3 regions of the Pseudomonas sp. P8_241 genome follow, and region 3 is predicted to be linked to each of the others. Evidence: predicted binding sites of a transcription regulator. Region 3 holds the regulator's gene; each other region holds the start of a gene.

Region 1 (4,128 bases), 860 kb from region 3:
CTGTTCAAAACCGGCCTGATAGATCGAACCATTGTTCGCCGCAGACGGCAACGGCGTGCGCGGCAACACCGGAGCGTAATAAGGGTCATTGGGCTTGGGCGGCACAGGCACGCAGCCTGCGAGCGCGGTGATCCCACTCAGTGCCAGAACAAATGCATAGCGATTCATGACCCTACCTCACGGTGCTGCAGGCGACCTCATGGCCGCCTCATAGACTTGATTACAGATTCTGCGTTACGAACGAGAGCATCTGGTCGGCGGTGGAGATCACCTTGGAGTTCATCTCGTAGGCACGTTGAGTGGTGATCATGTTGACCATCTCTTCAACGGTGCTGACGTTGGACGTTTCCAGGGTGTTCTGCAGCGTGGTGCCGAAACCGGCCAGGCCCGGCGTGCCGACTTGTGGTGCGCCACTGGCGGCGGTTTCCAGGAACAGGTTGTTACCCACCGCTTGCAGGCCGGCCGGGTTGATGAAGTCGGCGGTTTGCAGGTTGCCGATCACTTGGGACGCAGCGTTGCCAGGTACGGTGACGGACACGGTGCCGTCGCGACCGACCGTGAAAGTCTGGGCATCGTTCGGAATCACAATCGCCGGTTCCAGGGCAAAGCCACTGGCGTTGACGATCTGGCCGTTGGAGTCCAGGTGGAAGGTACCGTCACGGGTATAGGACGTGGTGCCGTCCGGTTGCAGGATCTGGAAGAAACCACGACCGTCGATGGCCATGTCCAGCGGCTGCTCGGTGGTTTGCAGGCTGCCGGCGGTGAAGTTTTTCTGGGTGCCGACGATGCGCACACCGGTACCCAGTTGCAGACCCGACGGCAGTTCGCTGTCCTGGGTCGACTGGGCGCCTGGCTGACGCTTGATCTGGTAGAGCAAGTCCTGGAACTCGGCGCGGTCACGTTTGAAACCCGTGGTCGACACGTTGGCCAGGTTGTTGGAAATGGTAGTCAGGTTGGTGTCCTGGGCAGACAGACCTGTTTTGGCAACCCATAGAGCCGGAAGCATTCGATTCTCCTCGTGCGCCTGTTTTACGGCGCGACGTTCTGGTAATTAGCTGATCTGCAAGACCCGAGCCATGGCCTGGTCATCTTCTTTGGCGGTGTTCATCATCTTGATATGCAGCTCGAACTGCTTGGCCAGGGCCAGCACCGAGGTCATCTCTTCCACGGCATTGACGTTGCTCGCCTCGAGGAACCCGGACACCAGCTTGACGTTGGCATCGGCTTGCGCCGGCTGTCCGTCCCTGGTGTGGATTGAACCGTCCAGGCCTTTGGTCATGTTCTTGAAGTCCGGGTTGACCAGCTTGATGCGGTCGACTTCCGCCATCACGCGAGGGCCTTCGCCCATCGCACGGATGCTGATGGTGCCGTCTTCGCCCACTTCGATCTGCTGCTCGGGCGGCACGGCAATCGGCCCGCCATTGCCCATGACCGGCATGCCGTTGCCGGCGCGCAGCACGCCCAGGGCATCAACGTTCAGGCTGCCGGTGCGCACGTAGCTTTCGCCACCGTCTGGATTCTGCACGGCGATCCAGCCATTGCCTTGCACGGCAACGTCGAGGTCGCGGCCGGTCTCCACCAACGCACCGGGGGAGAAATCCGTGGCCGGGCGTTCAGACAGGGCAAACGCACGCGCCGGAAAGCTGTCACCGAACACCGGCATCGAACGCGCCTGTTCCAGGTCTTTCTGGAAGCCGTTGGTGGAGATGTTCGCGAGGTTGTTGGCATGCGCCTTTTGCGCCAGTGCATTCTGGCTGGCGCCGGTCATTGCCACATAAAGGTACTTGTCCACACTCTTTCCTCTGCATGCCGGACGGTTGCCGCCCCAACCTGTGTTGCGCAGGTTGTAGCAATTTGCAGACCAACTTTCGCGCAGCGACTCAAACCCCTTTGAAACACGGGGTTTGAGGCTAGTCAGAGGAAAAATGAACACGGTATCGAAGACGAAAAACCGGCGCGCTTCTGCCGTTTGGCGGCAACACCAATAAACGCTGGCTACCAGCCTTTTACGCCACTCATATCGGGCAACTTGTGGGCAATGCCCTTGTGACAATCGATACACGTTGCCTGGCCGCTGGCCAATGACGTGGAATGCATGTTGGCCGCACGTTTGCTCTGGCGAGTGAAGTCCATGAACTCGAAGTTATGGCAGTTGCGACACTCTCGGGAGTCGTTGGCCTTGAGCCGCGCCCACTCATGTTCGGCCAGTTCCCGGCGCATGCCGAGAAACTTGTCCCGGGTGCTGATCGTGCCGAACAGCTTGCCCCAGACTTCCTTGGACGCCTGCATCTTGCGCGCGATCTTGTGCGTCCACTCGTGGGGGACGTGACAGTCCGGACACGTGGCGCGCACGCCCGAGCGATTGGTGTAGTGAATGGTTTCCTGCAACTCGACAAACACGTTGTCGCGCATTTCGTGGCAGGACGTGCAGAACTTCTCGGTGTTGGTCGCTTCCAGCGCAGTGTTGAACCCACCCCAGAAAATCACCCCGGCGATAAACCCGCCAAGGGTCAGGAAGCCCAGGCTGTAATGCACGCTGGGCCGACGCAATACACCCCAATAATCCTTGAGCAAGGCAAGCAACGATTTCATGGCCTCTCCTCAAGGTTTCGGCTGGCGATTGATTTCGTCTTGCAGCACCTGGTCGATATTCTTGAAACTGTTGTTCACCAGTGGCTTCACGTCTTTCTGCGGTACGTGACACTGGTTGCAGAAGTACCGGCGCGGCGACACCGCCGCCAGTGCCTGGCCGTCACGGTCCATGTAGTGCGTGATGCTGATCATCGGCGCCTGGGTGCGCGCACTGTTGGCGCGACTGTGGCAGGTCAGGCACTTGTTGCTGTTCATGTCGATGGCATAGCCGCGAATGCTGTGGGGGATGGTGGGCGGTTGCTCGGGGTAATTGCGCTCTCGCTTGAGGTCCTTGTTCTCGTCTTCGGCAATGGGCGGTGCCGGCAGCTCCTGGGTCAGGGTCCCACCGACTCGCCGGCCATCCGGCGCCGGTGCATCCAGCGGGTAACCGGGGTCGGCCGCAAATGTCGCGGGCAGCCAGATCAGCAGCGCGGCAAGCAGGGACAGCGAACGAACATTCATCAAAGCGCTCCTTATGCCGTCTTGATCAACTCAATCCTGATCGCGCATTTTTTGTAATCGGTCTGCTTGGAGATAGGGTCCGTCGCATCGAGCGTAACTTTGTTGATCAGCCTGTTGGCGTCGAAGAACGGCACGAACACCAGGCCCTGTGGCGGTTTGTTGCGCCCACGGGTTTCAATTCGGGCACGCATCTCGCCGCGCCGACTGATCAGCTTCACTTCGCTGCCACGCCGGGCATTCAAGGCCTTGGCATCGGCCGGGTGCATGTAGACCAGCGCATCGGGTACCGCTTTGTAGAGTTCTTCGACACGCTGGGTCATGGTCCCGGTGTGCCAATGCTCAAGCACCCGTCCGGTGCTCAACCAGAACGGGAAGTCCGCGTCCGGGGCTTCCGCAGGCGGCTCGTAAGGCAGCGCGAAGATAATTGCTCTCTTGTCGGGGTAGCCGTAGAACTGCACGCCACTGCCCTTCTCGACATAGGGGTCGTAGCCTTCGCGAAAGCGCCACAGCGTTTCCTTGCCTTCGACGACAGGCCAGCGCAAGCCTCGCTCGGAGTGATAACGATCAAAGGGTGCAAGGTCATGACCATGCCCTCGGCCGAACTGGGCATATTCCTCGAACAGGCCTTTTTGCAGGTAGAAACCGAAGTCCTTGGCTTCGTCGTTCTGATAGCCCGCCGCCATTTGCTCCACGGGGAACTGATCGACCTGGCCGTTCTTGAACAGCACCTCGTACAGGGTCTTGCCCTTGAATTGCGGCGAGCTATCCAGCAACTCCGCCGGCCAGACTTCGTCGGTTTTAAAGCGCTTGGAAAACTCGACCAGTTGCCAGAGGTCTGACTTGGCGTCGCCCGGTGCCGAAACCAGCTGATGCCAGAACTGCGTACGCCGCTCCGCGTTGCCGTAAGCGCCCTCCTTCTCCACCCACATGGCCGTGGGCAATATCAGATCCGCTGCCTGCGCCGAAACGGTGGGGTACACATCCGACACCACCACGAAGTTCTCGGGGTTGCGCCACCCCGGCAACACTTCCTGC
Region 2 (4,128 bases), 480 kb from region 3:
TGGGAAACGTTGGCCAGGCGCACGCCGTTGCCGACGGTCTTGCTGCCGGTACCCAGTTTAGTTGCCGAGTACACGTCTTCGAATTCCGCACGGGACGATTTGAAACCCGTGGTAGCGACGTTGGCGATGTTGTTGCCGGTTACGTCCAGTTGCTTGTTGGCTGCATAGAGACCGCTAAGGCCGATATTGAAAGACATCATCCACTCCTTTATGCCGGGTTAGTCGGCTCTACATACCAATGGTTTGAACTTTGGACAGGGCAATGCTGCCCAGCCCGGCCAGATTGAGCATCAACTCACCGCCGGTCTGGCTGATGGTCACACTGTTGACGGTCGCTGGCAGGTAAGTGATCAACGCCACAGACTGGTCATCGATCGTGGTCGTTGCGCCGAAGCTGTAAGTACCCGCGGCCACCGTTTCACCCGCATCGTTCTTGCCATCCCAGATGAAACTGGCGTTACCTGCTTTCTGTGCTCCCAGATCGATGGTGCGCACGGTCTTGCCGTCCGTGTCTGTGATCTTCAGGGTGGCAGAAGCCACCGCTGACGGTACGACCACCGTGCCGCTGAAGCTCTTGGTCGTGTCGACCACTGCCTTGTCGCCAGGTGCGATGACCGAACGGCCCACCAGTGATGAAGCCTGCAAGGCCTGGGACGAGTTGTAGTTACTGGCCAGTCCACTCACGGTATCGTTGAGCGTGGTGATGCCTTCCAGGCTGCTGAATTGCGCCAGTTGTGCGACGAACTCACCGTTGTCCTGAGGCTCCAGCGGGTTCTGGTTTTTCAACTGCGTGACCAGTAACTGCAGGAATGCATCCTTGCCCAGGGCTTTGTTGCCCGAGGCACTGCCGGCCGCCGACGCAAGGCCATCGGTCGTGGTATTGGTCTTGACCGAGGAGTTGGCCAGGATGTCGTTAAGGCTCAAACCACTGGTGGAATCGGTAACACTCATCTGAGTCGCCCCTTATCACTGACCGAGGGTCAGGACCTTCTGCATCATGGTTTTAGCGGTGTTCATCATTTCGGCGTTGGTCTGGAACGAACGGCTCGCGGAAATCATGTCGGCCATTTCTTCCACCACGTTGACGTTCGGGTAATAGACGTAGCCCTTCGCATCAGCCGCCGGATGGTTCGGCTCGTAGCGCGCTTCAAGGTTGCTCTGGTCTTCGACCACGCCCAACACTTGCACGCCCTGGCCGGCGGCGTCCTGGTTCTGGAACAGCGAATCGCTGCCGCCGCTCTGGCCGCCCTGGAACATGGTGGCGAACACCGGGTGACGCGCGCGGTAAGTCTGGTCGATGCTCGACGAGACGGTCTCGGCGTTGGCGATGTTCGAAGCGACGGTGTTCAAGCGAGTGGTCTGCGCACTCATGCCGCTACCGGCAATGTTGAAAACACTGGATAGAGACATGGCTTACTCTCCGCGCAGGGCTGATACCAGCCCTTTGAATTTGCTGTTTAGCAGGGTGAAGCTGGCCTGGAAGTCGACCGCGTTTTGCGCGTAGTTCGACTGCTCCAGTTGAGCGTCCACGGTGTTCTGGTCAATCGACGGTTGCATCGGCGTGCGATACATCAGCGATTCGTCGCCATTGCCCAGGCCTTGCGCTTCGATATGACGGCTGTTGGTCATGTTCAAGGCGAAGCCGCCGCTTTTGGTTTTCTCGTTCTGCTCGGCGAGCACTTTGGAGAAGTCCAGATCCCGAGCCTTGTAATTCGGGGTATCGGCGTTGGCGATGTTGTTGGCCAGGACTTCAGCGCGCTGGGCGCGGAAGCCCAGGGCTTGTTCGTGGATACCGAGCGCTTTATCGAAGCTGATGCTCATGTCGGGAAACCTTCGGGTGACCTGATTTTTCGTACGATGGACATAGCAAGCCCCATGCCAATTCAAAAAACCCTGTAAACCGGGGCCTTGCGGGCCATGGCAACGTGGCAATGACAGAAAAGCGGCAACGGTTTTCCGCCGCCTGCCGCTTTTCTGCCGCTTGGCACCGCACTTGAGAACACCACCTCCCCTGTAGGAGCTGGCTTGCCAGCGATGGCGTCGAGTCAGCCGACTTTTAAATTGCGCACACACCGCTATCGCTGGCAAGCCAGCTCCTACAGGGATTGAGAAGCTGTGAGAAATCAGCAGGCATAAAAAAACGGGAACCCCTGAGGACTCCCGTTTTCTGACAACCCCAACGAAATCACTTCGCCTGGTAAATGATCCCCGGACTGCACTGGACCATCTGGTAGTGATCCGGCAAACCGTTCAGCGCTTCAGAGGCGCCGAGGAACAAATAACCACCCGGTTTCAACGTGCTGTGGATGCGCAGCAGGATGTCCTTCTTCACTTCAGCGGAGAAGTAGATCAACACGTTGCGGCAAAACACGATATCGAACTTGCCGAGGCCGGCGTAACTGTCCAGCAGGTTGAACGAGCGAAACTCCACGCGACTCTTGATCGGCGCCTTGATCGCCCAGCGCCCCGGCCCTTTCGGATCGAAGTAACGTTGCAGGCGCTCGGGCGACAGCCCACGACCGATGGCCAGGCTGTCGTATTCGCCGGTCTTGCAGTTGTTCAGCATGGTGCCGGACAGGTCAGTGGCAACAATCTGCACACCCATCCGCAGTTGCCCCAGGTTGACCCGCTCGAACTCGTCGATGGACATCGACAGCGAGTAGGGTTCCTGACCCGAAGAGCACGCCGCCGACCAGATGCGCAGACGTTGGCCAGGATTGGCCTTGATCGCTTCGGGCAGCACCTTGTTCTTCAGCACCTCGAACGGATAGGTGTCGCGAAACCACAGGGTTTCGTTGGTGGTCATGGCATCCACCACCTGCTCGCGCAAACCGCTGCGCGGCTGGGTCGTCATGCGCTGGACCAGTTCACCCAGGCTCTTGATGCCTTGCTGTTCCATCAGTTTGTTGAGACGGCTGGAGACCAGGTACTGCTTGTTTTCACCGAGCAAAATGCCACAGGCTTTTTCCAGGAACACCCGGAACTGTTCGAAATCCAAATTACCCGTAGACAATGATGCCGCCTCTTAAATCGTGTTGATTGCCAGGGGCACAGGCCCCTAGCTGATATCTGCTGCCTTGATCCGGTCGACTACCCGGGATGCCAGGTCATCAGGTCGGAATTTGGCCAGGAAGTCATCGGCACCGACTTTCTTGACCATCGCCTGATTGAATACCCCGGACAAGGACGTATGCAGGATGATATGAAGCTTTTGCATGCGCGGGTCGTTGCGGATTTCCGCCGTCAGGGTGTACCCGTCCATCTCCGGCATCTCGATGTCGGAAATCATCATCAGGAACTCCTCTTCCGGCTTCTTGCCCTCATCGACCAGTTTGCGCAGGTAATCCAGTGCTTGCTTGCCGTCGTTCAGCGCCACCACTTCGACGCCGACCGTTTGCAGGCAACGCGTGACCTGCTTGCGTGCCACGGACGAGTCGTCGACCGTCAGCACGCGTAATGAAAGCGCCTTGTGCTGGGTTTCGACATCGATCACCCCGGCAGAAATCGCTTCAGGCGTTGGTGCGACTTCCGCCAGCACCTTCTCGACGTCGATGATTTCGACTAACTGGTTATCGACCCGGGTCACCGCCGTCAGGTAGTGATCGCGTCCGGTGCCCTTGGGTGGCGGATGGATCTCTTCCCAGTTCATGTTGACGATGCGTTCCACCGAGCGCACCAGGAAACCCTGGGTCTTGGTGTTGTACTCCGTGATGATCACAAACGGATTGTTCTTGTCCTTCAAAGCACCGGAGCCAGTCGCCATCGCCAGATCAAGGATCGGAATGGTCGCCCCCCGGATGTTCGCCACACCGCACACGACAGGACTGGACTTGGGCATCAGCGTCAGTTTGGGACATTGCAGCACCTCCCGAACCTTGAAGACGTTGATCCCGTACAGCTGCTGACCGTCAAGACGGAACAACAACAGCTCAAGGCGATTCTGCCCCACCAGTTGCGTGCGCTGGTTCACCGAATCCATTACACCCGCCATGCCCAAACTCCCACACCAACGCCAAGTGTTGTTGCGACGCGCCTTCGTCACTAAACGGCACGGCGCTTGCTTTTTTAATCGTTATGAACACAGAACCGACATTTTTCCGACGCCTGACTACACCCCGCCGCAAATGG
Region 3 (4,128 bases):
GTCCATCGACAGCGGCCAGATTGTCGGCCTGCTTGGCCCGAATGGCGCCGGCAAGACCACCTGTTTTTACATGATCGTAGGCCTGGTTCAGGCCGATCAGGGCCGCGTCCTGATCGACGACCTGGATGTCAGCCATCAGCCAATGCATGGTCGCGCGAAGGCCGGCATCGGCTATCTGCCGCAGGAAGCGTCGATTTTCCGCAAACTTTCGGTAGCGGACAACATCATGGCTATTCTCGAGACCCGCAAGGAGCTTGATAAGGCCGGTCGTCGCAAGGAACTGGAAAGCCTGCTCCAGGAGTTCCACATCAGTCACATCCGCGACAATCTCGGCATGAGCCTGTCCGGTGGTGAGCGCCGCCGCGTGGAAATCGCCCGGGCACTGGCAACCAACCCGAAATTCATTTTGCTCGACGAGCCATTCGCCGGCGTGGACCCGATTTCAGTGGGTGACATCAAACAGATCATTTACCACCTCAAGGCCAAGGGCATTGGCGTGCTGATCACCGACCACAACGTCCGTGAAACCCTGGACATCTGTGAAACCGCCTATATCGTCAACGACGGACAATTGATTGCCGAAGGTGATGCCGAGACGATCCTTGCCAACGACCTCGTCAAGGAAGTGTACCTGGGGCATGAATTCCGCCTGTAAGGGCAGAGGCATTTCGGTTTTCGCCGGGACGCCGCGCATGCCTGATGAAGCTTTATAGTATTTTATTGTTACAGCGGTCTAGGCAAAGCGCTCTATTTCAGGCATATAACTTGCTTAAGTTTGGCGCTCCGGCGCCCTGTAGTGGATGGCGCATGTGCGCCGGCGAATAAGGTGTTAAGCCCCTGCCATGAAACCATCGCTAGTCTTGAGAATGGGCCAGCAGCTGACGATGACACCGCAGCTGCAACAGGCCATCCGCCTGCTCCAATTGTCGACCCTGGACCTGCAACAGGAAATCCAGGAGGCGCTGGAGTCCAATCCGATGCTCGAACGCCAGGAAGAAGGCGACGACTTCGATAACGCCGACCCGTTGGCCGACAACATCGAACAAAAGCCCAACACCGACATCCAGGAACCCTCCTATCAGGAAAGCGCTCCGACGGTAGATAACCTCGAAGAAGGCGACTGGAACGAGCGCATTCCCAATGAACTCCCCGTCGACACCGCGTGGGAAGACGTTTACCAGACAAGCGCCAGCAGCCTGCCCAGCAACGATGACGATGAATGGGACTTCACCACCCGTACATCTGCCGGGGAAAGCCTGCAGAGCCATTTGCTGTGGCAATTGAACCTGGCACCTATGTCCGACACCGATCGACTGATCGCTGTCACCTTGATCGACTGCATCAACAATCAGGGCTACCTGGACGAAACCCTTGAGGAAATCCTTGAGGCCTTCGATCCGGAACTGGACATTGAGCTGGACGAGATTGAAGCGGTCCTGCACCGCATTCAGCAATTCGAACCGTCCGGCATTGGCGCCCGCAACCTGGGTGAATGCCTGCTATTGCAATTGCGCCAGTTGCCAGCCAAAACACCTTGGCTGGTTGAAGCCAAACGTCTCGTCACCGACTATATCGATTTGCTCGGCAGCCGCGATTACAGCCAGCTGATGCGTCGCATGAAGCTCAAGGAAGATGAACTGCGCCAGGTCATCGAACTGGTCCAGAGTCTCAACCCGCGCCCTGGCTCGCAGATCGAGTCTACCGAAGCCGAGTACGTGGTGCCTGACGTCATCGTGCGCAAGGACAACGAGCGCTGGCTGGTGGAACTGAATCAGGAGTCGGTGCCACGCCTTCGGGTCAATGCCCAGTATGCAGGCTTCGTACGCCGCGCCGACACCAGCGCCGACAACACTTTCATGCGTAATCAGTTGCAGGAGGCCCGCTGGTTCATCAAGAGCCTTCAAAGCCGCAACGAAACCCTGATGAAAGTAGCCACCCAGATCGTCGAGCATCAGCGCGGCTTCCTGGAGTACGGCGATGAAGCCATGAAGCCACTGGTTTTGCATGACATCGCCGAAGCGGTGGGCATGCACGAATCAACGATTTCGCGGGTAACCACCCAGAAGTTCATGCACACCCCTCGCGGCATTTATGAACTGAAATACTTTTTCTCCAGCCACGTCAGTACCTCCGAAGGCGGCGAATGCTCGTCTACGGCGATCCGCGCGATCATCAAAAAACTGGTTGCCGCGGAAAATCAGAAAAAGCCGTTGAGTGACAGCAAGATCGCTGGTTTACTGGAGGCACAAGGCATTCAGGTGGCTCGCCGCACCGTCGCCAAGTACCGCGAATCTCTCGGGATCGCGCCTTCGAGCGAACGCAAGCGGTTGATGTAGAGCCACGCCACAGCGTTCCAGTGGCAGATCATCTGATCTGCCGCTTTATGCACTGGCAACGAAGGAGAAGCTGTATGCAAGTCAACATCAGTGGACACCAACTGGAAGTGACCGAACCTCTTCGCACCTACATCGGCGAAAAACTCGAACGATTGGAGCGACATTTCGACAAGATCACTAATGTGCAGGTCACGATGACCGTCGAAAAACTGAAGCAGAAAATCGAAGCCACGCTGCATATTCCCGGGAATGAAGTGGTCGCCAACGCGGAACATACCGATATGTATGCCGCGATCGACGCACTCACCGACAAGCTGGATAAACAACTCAAAAAACATAAGGAAAAGACCCAGAGCCTCCTCCAGGGCGCAACCGGTCGTTAACACTCCCTACCCATGATCCGACTTGAAAGTATCCTGACCCCCGGCCGTTCCCTGGTGAACGTGCCGGGAGGCAGTAAAAAGAAAGCCCTCGAACAAATTGCCAATCTGATCGCCCGCGAAGTGCCGGCTCTGGAGATGCAAGATGTCTTCGAGGCATTGATTGCCCGTGAAAAACTCGGCTCCACCGGGTTTGGCAATGGCATCGCCATTCCTCATTGTCGCCTGAAGGGCTGCGTGTCACCCATCAGTGCCCTGATGCATCTGGATGCGCCTATCGACTTCGACGCTATCGATGGCGCCCCGGTTGACCTGCTGTTCGTGCTGTTGGTCCCGGAAGCTGCTACCGACGCACACCTGGAGCTGTTACGACAGATCGCCAGCATGCTCGACCGCAAGGAAGTGCGCGAAAAACTGCGCAGCGCAGCGAGCAATGAAGCCTTGTATCAGGTCGTCCTGGACGAGCAAAACGGTCATTAATCATGCGCTTGATAATTGTCAGTGGTCGCTCCGGCTCAGGTAAAAGCACCGCCCTCGCCGTGCTCGAGGACAACGGGTACTACTGCATCGACAACTTGCCCGCCGGGTTGTTGCCGGAGCTCGCCGAGCGCGCGCTTATCCACACCGAACTGACTCAACCGCTGGTTGCCGTGTCCATCGACGCTCGCAACCTGCCCAGTCACCTGACACGCTTTCCAGAACTGCTCGAAGAAGTTCGCAGTCGGCATATCCAGTGCGATGTCCTGTACCTGGATGCCGACGAAGAAACACTGCTCAAGCGTTTTTCCGAAACACGTCGGCGCCACCCTCTGAGCAATGCCAATCGCTCGCTGGCCGAAGCGATCAACGTTGAAAGCGTCCTGCTCGGCCCCATTGCCGACCTCGCCGACCTGAAAATAAACACCACCAATCTGAACCTGTATCAATTGCGCGACTCGATCAAGCTGCGCCTGTTGAACCAGCCGGAACCCGGCACGGCATTTCTGGTGGAGTCCTTTGGGTTCAAGCGTGGCATGCCGGTAGACGCTGACCTGGTGTTCGACGTTCGTTGCCTGCCCAATCCTTATTGGAAACCGGAACTGCGCGAACTGTCCGGACTCGATCAGCCGGTTGCCGATTATCTGGCGGCGCAGCCAGACGTCGAAGAGATGTACCAGGACATTTCCACATACCTGTTAAAGTGGCTCCCTCGCTTTGCCGCCAGCAACCGCGCCTATGTCACCATTGCGATCGGCTGCACCGGCGGGCACCACCGTTCCGTCTACCTGACCGAGCGGCTGGGCAAAACCCTGCACCAAACATTGAAGAACGTCCAGGTCCGCCACCGCGACCTCAGTTAAAGGGATTCACATCGCGATGCCTGCTCTGGAAATCGAAATCATCAACAAGCTGGGCTTGCATGCCCGCGCTTC

What was found. Region 3 encodes sigma-54, which starts transcription at its own class of promoters, with help from an activator protein. Its sites were predicted from a motif close to ANTGGCATNNANNTTGCTNT; they were not measured.
Region 1: QMK58_RS08775 (flagellar basal body rod protein FlgF) is a predicted target of sigma-54. The motif match lies at 1,847-1,866, and genes of this name have one in related genera.
Region 2: flgB (flagellar basal body rod protein FlgB) is a predicted target of sigma-54. The motif match lies at 1,864-1,883, and genes of this name have one in related genera.

The regions. Positions count from the first base shown of each region.
Region 1 is NZ_CP125377.1:1,932,765-1,936,892, reverse strand. Features, by position in the region: gene flgH (flagellar basal body L-ring protein FlgH) at 1-168, opposite strand, end outside; gene flgG (flagellar basal-body rod protein FlgG) at 221-1,006, opposite strand; gene QMK58_RS08775 (flagellar basal body rod protein FlgF) at 1,052-1,792, opposite strand; gene QMK58_RS08770 (cytochrome c3 family protein) at 1,996-2,592, opposite strand; gene QMK58_RS08765 (nitrate reductase cytochrome c-type subunit) at 2,602-3,093, opposite strand; gene napA (nitrate reductase catalytic subunit NapA) at 3,105-4,128, opposite strand, start outside.
Region 2 is NZ_CP125377.1:1,551,875-1,556,002, reverse strand. Features, by position in the region: gene flgE (flagellar hook protein FlgE) at 1-197, opposite strand, end outside; gene flgD (flagellar hook assembly protein FlgD) at 229-951, opposite strand; gene flgC (flagellar basal body rod protein FlgC) at 967-1,410, opposite strand; gene flgB (flagellar basal body rod protein FlgB) at 1,414-1,821, opposite strand; gene cheR (protein-glutamate O-methyltransferase CheR) at 2,186-3,013, opposite strand; gene QMK58_RS06945 (chemotaxis protein CheV) at 3,059-3,991, opposite strand; gene flgA (flagellar basal body P-ring formation chaperone FlgA) at 4,075-4,128, shown strand, end outside.
Region 3 is NZ_CP125377.1:1,067,850-1,071,977, reverse strand. Features, by position in the region: gene lptB (LPS export ABC transporter ATP-binding protein) at 1-655, shown strand, start outside; gene QMK58_RS04700 (RNA polymerase factor sigma-54) at 843-2,336, shown strand; gene hpf (ribosome hibernation-promoting factor, HPF/YfiA family) at 2,411-2,719, shown strand; gene ptsN (PTS IIA-like nitrogen regulatory protein PtsN) at 2,732-3,196, shown strand; gene rapZ (RNase adapter RapZ) at 3,199-4,056, shown strand; gene QMK58_RS04680 (HPr family phosphocarrier protein) at 4,073-4,128, shown strand, end outside.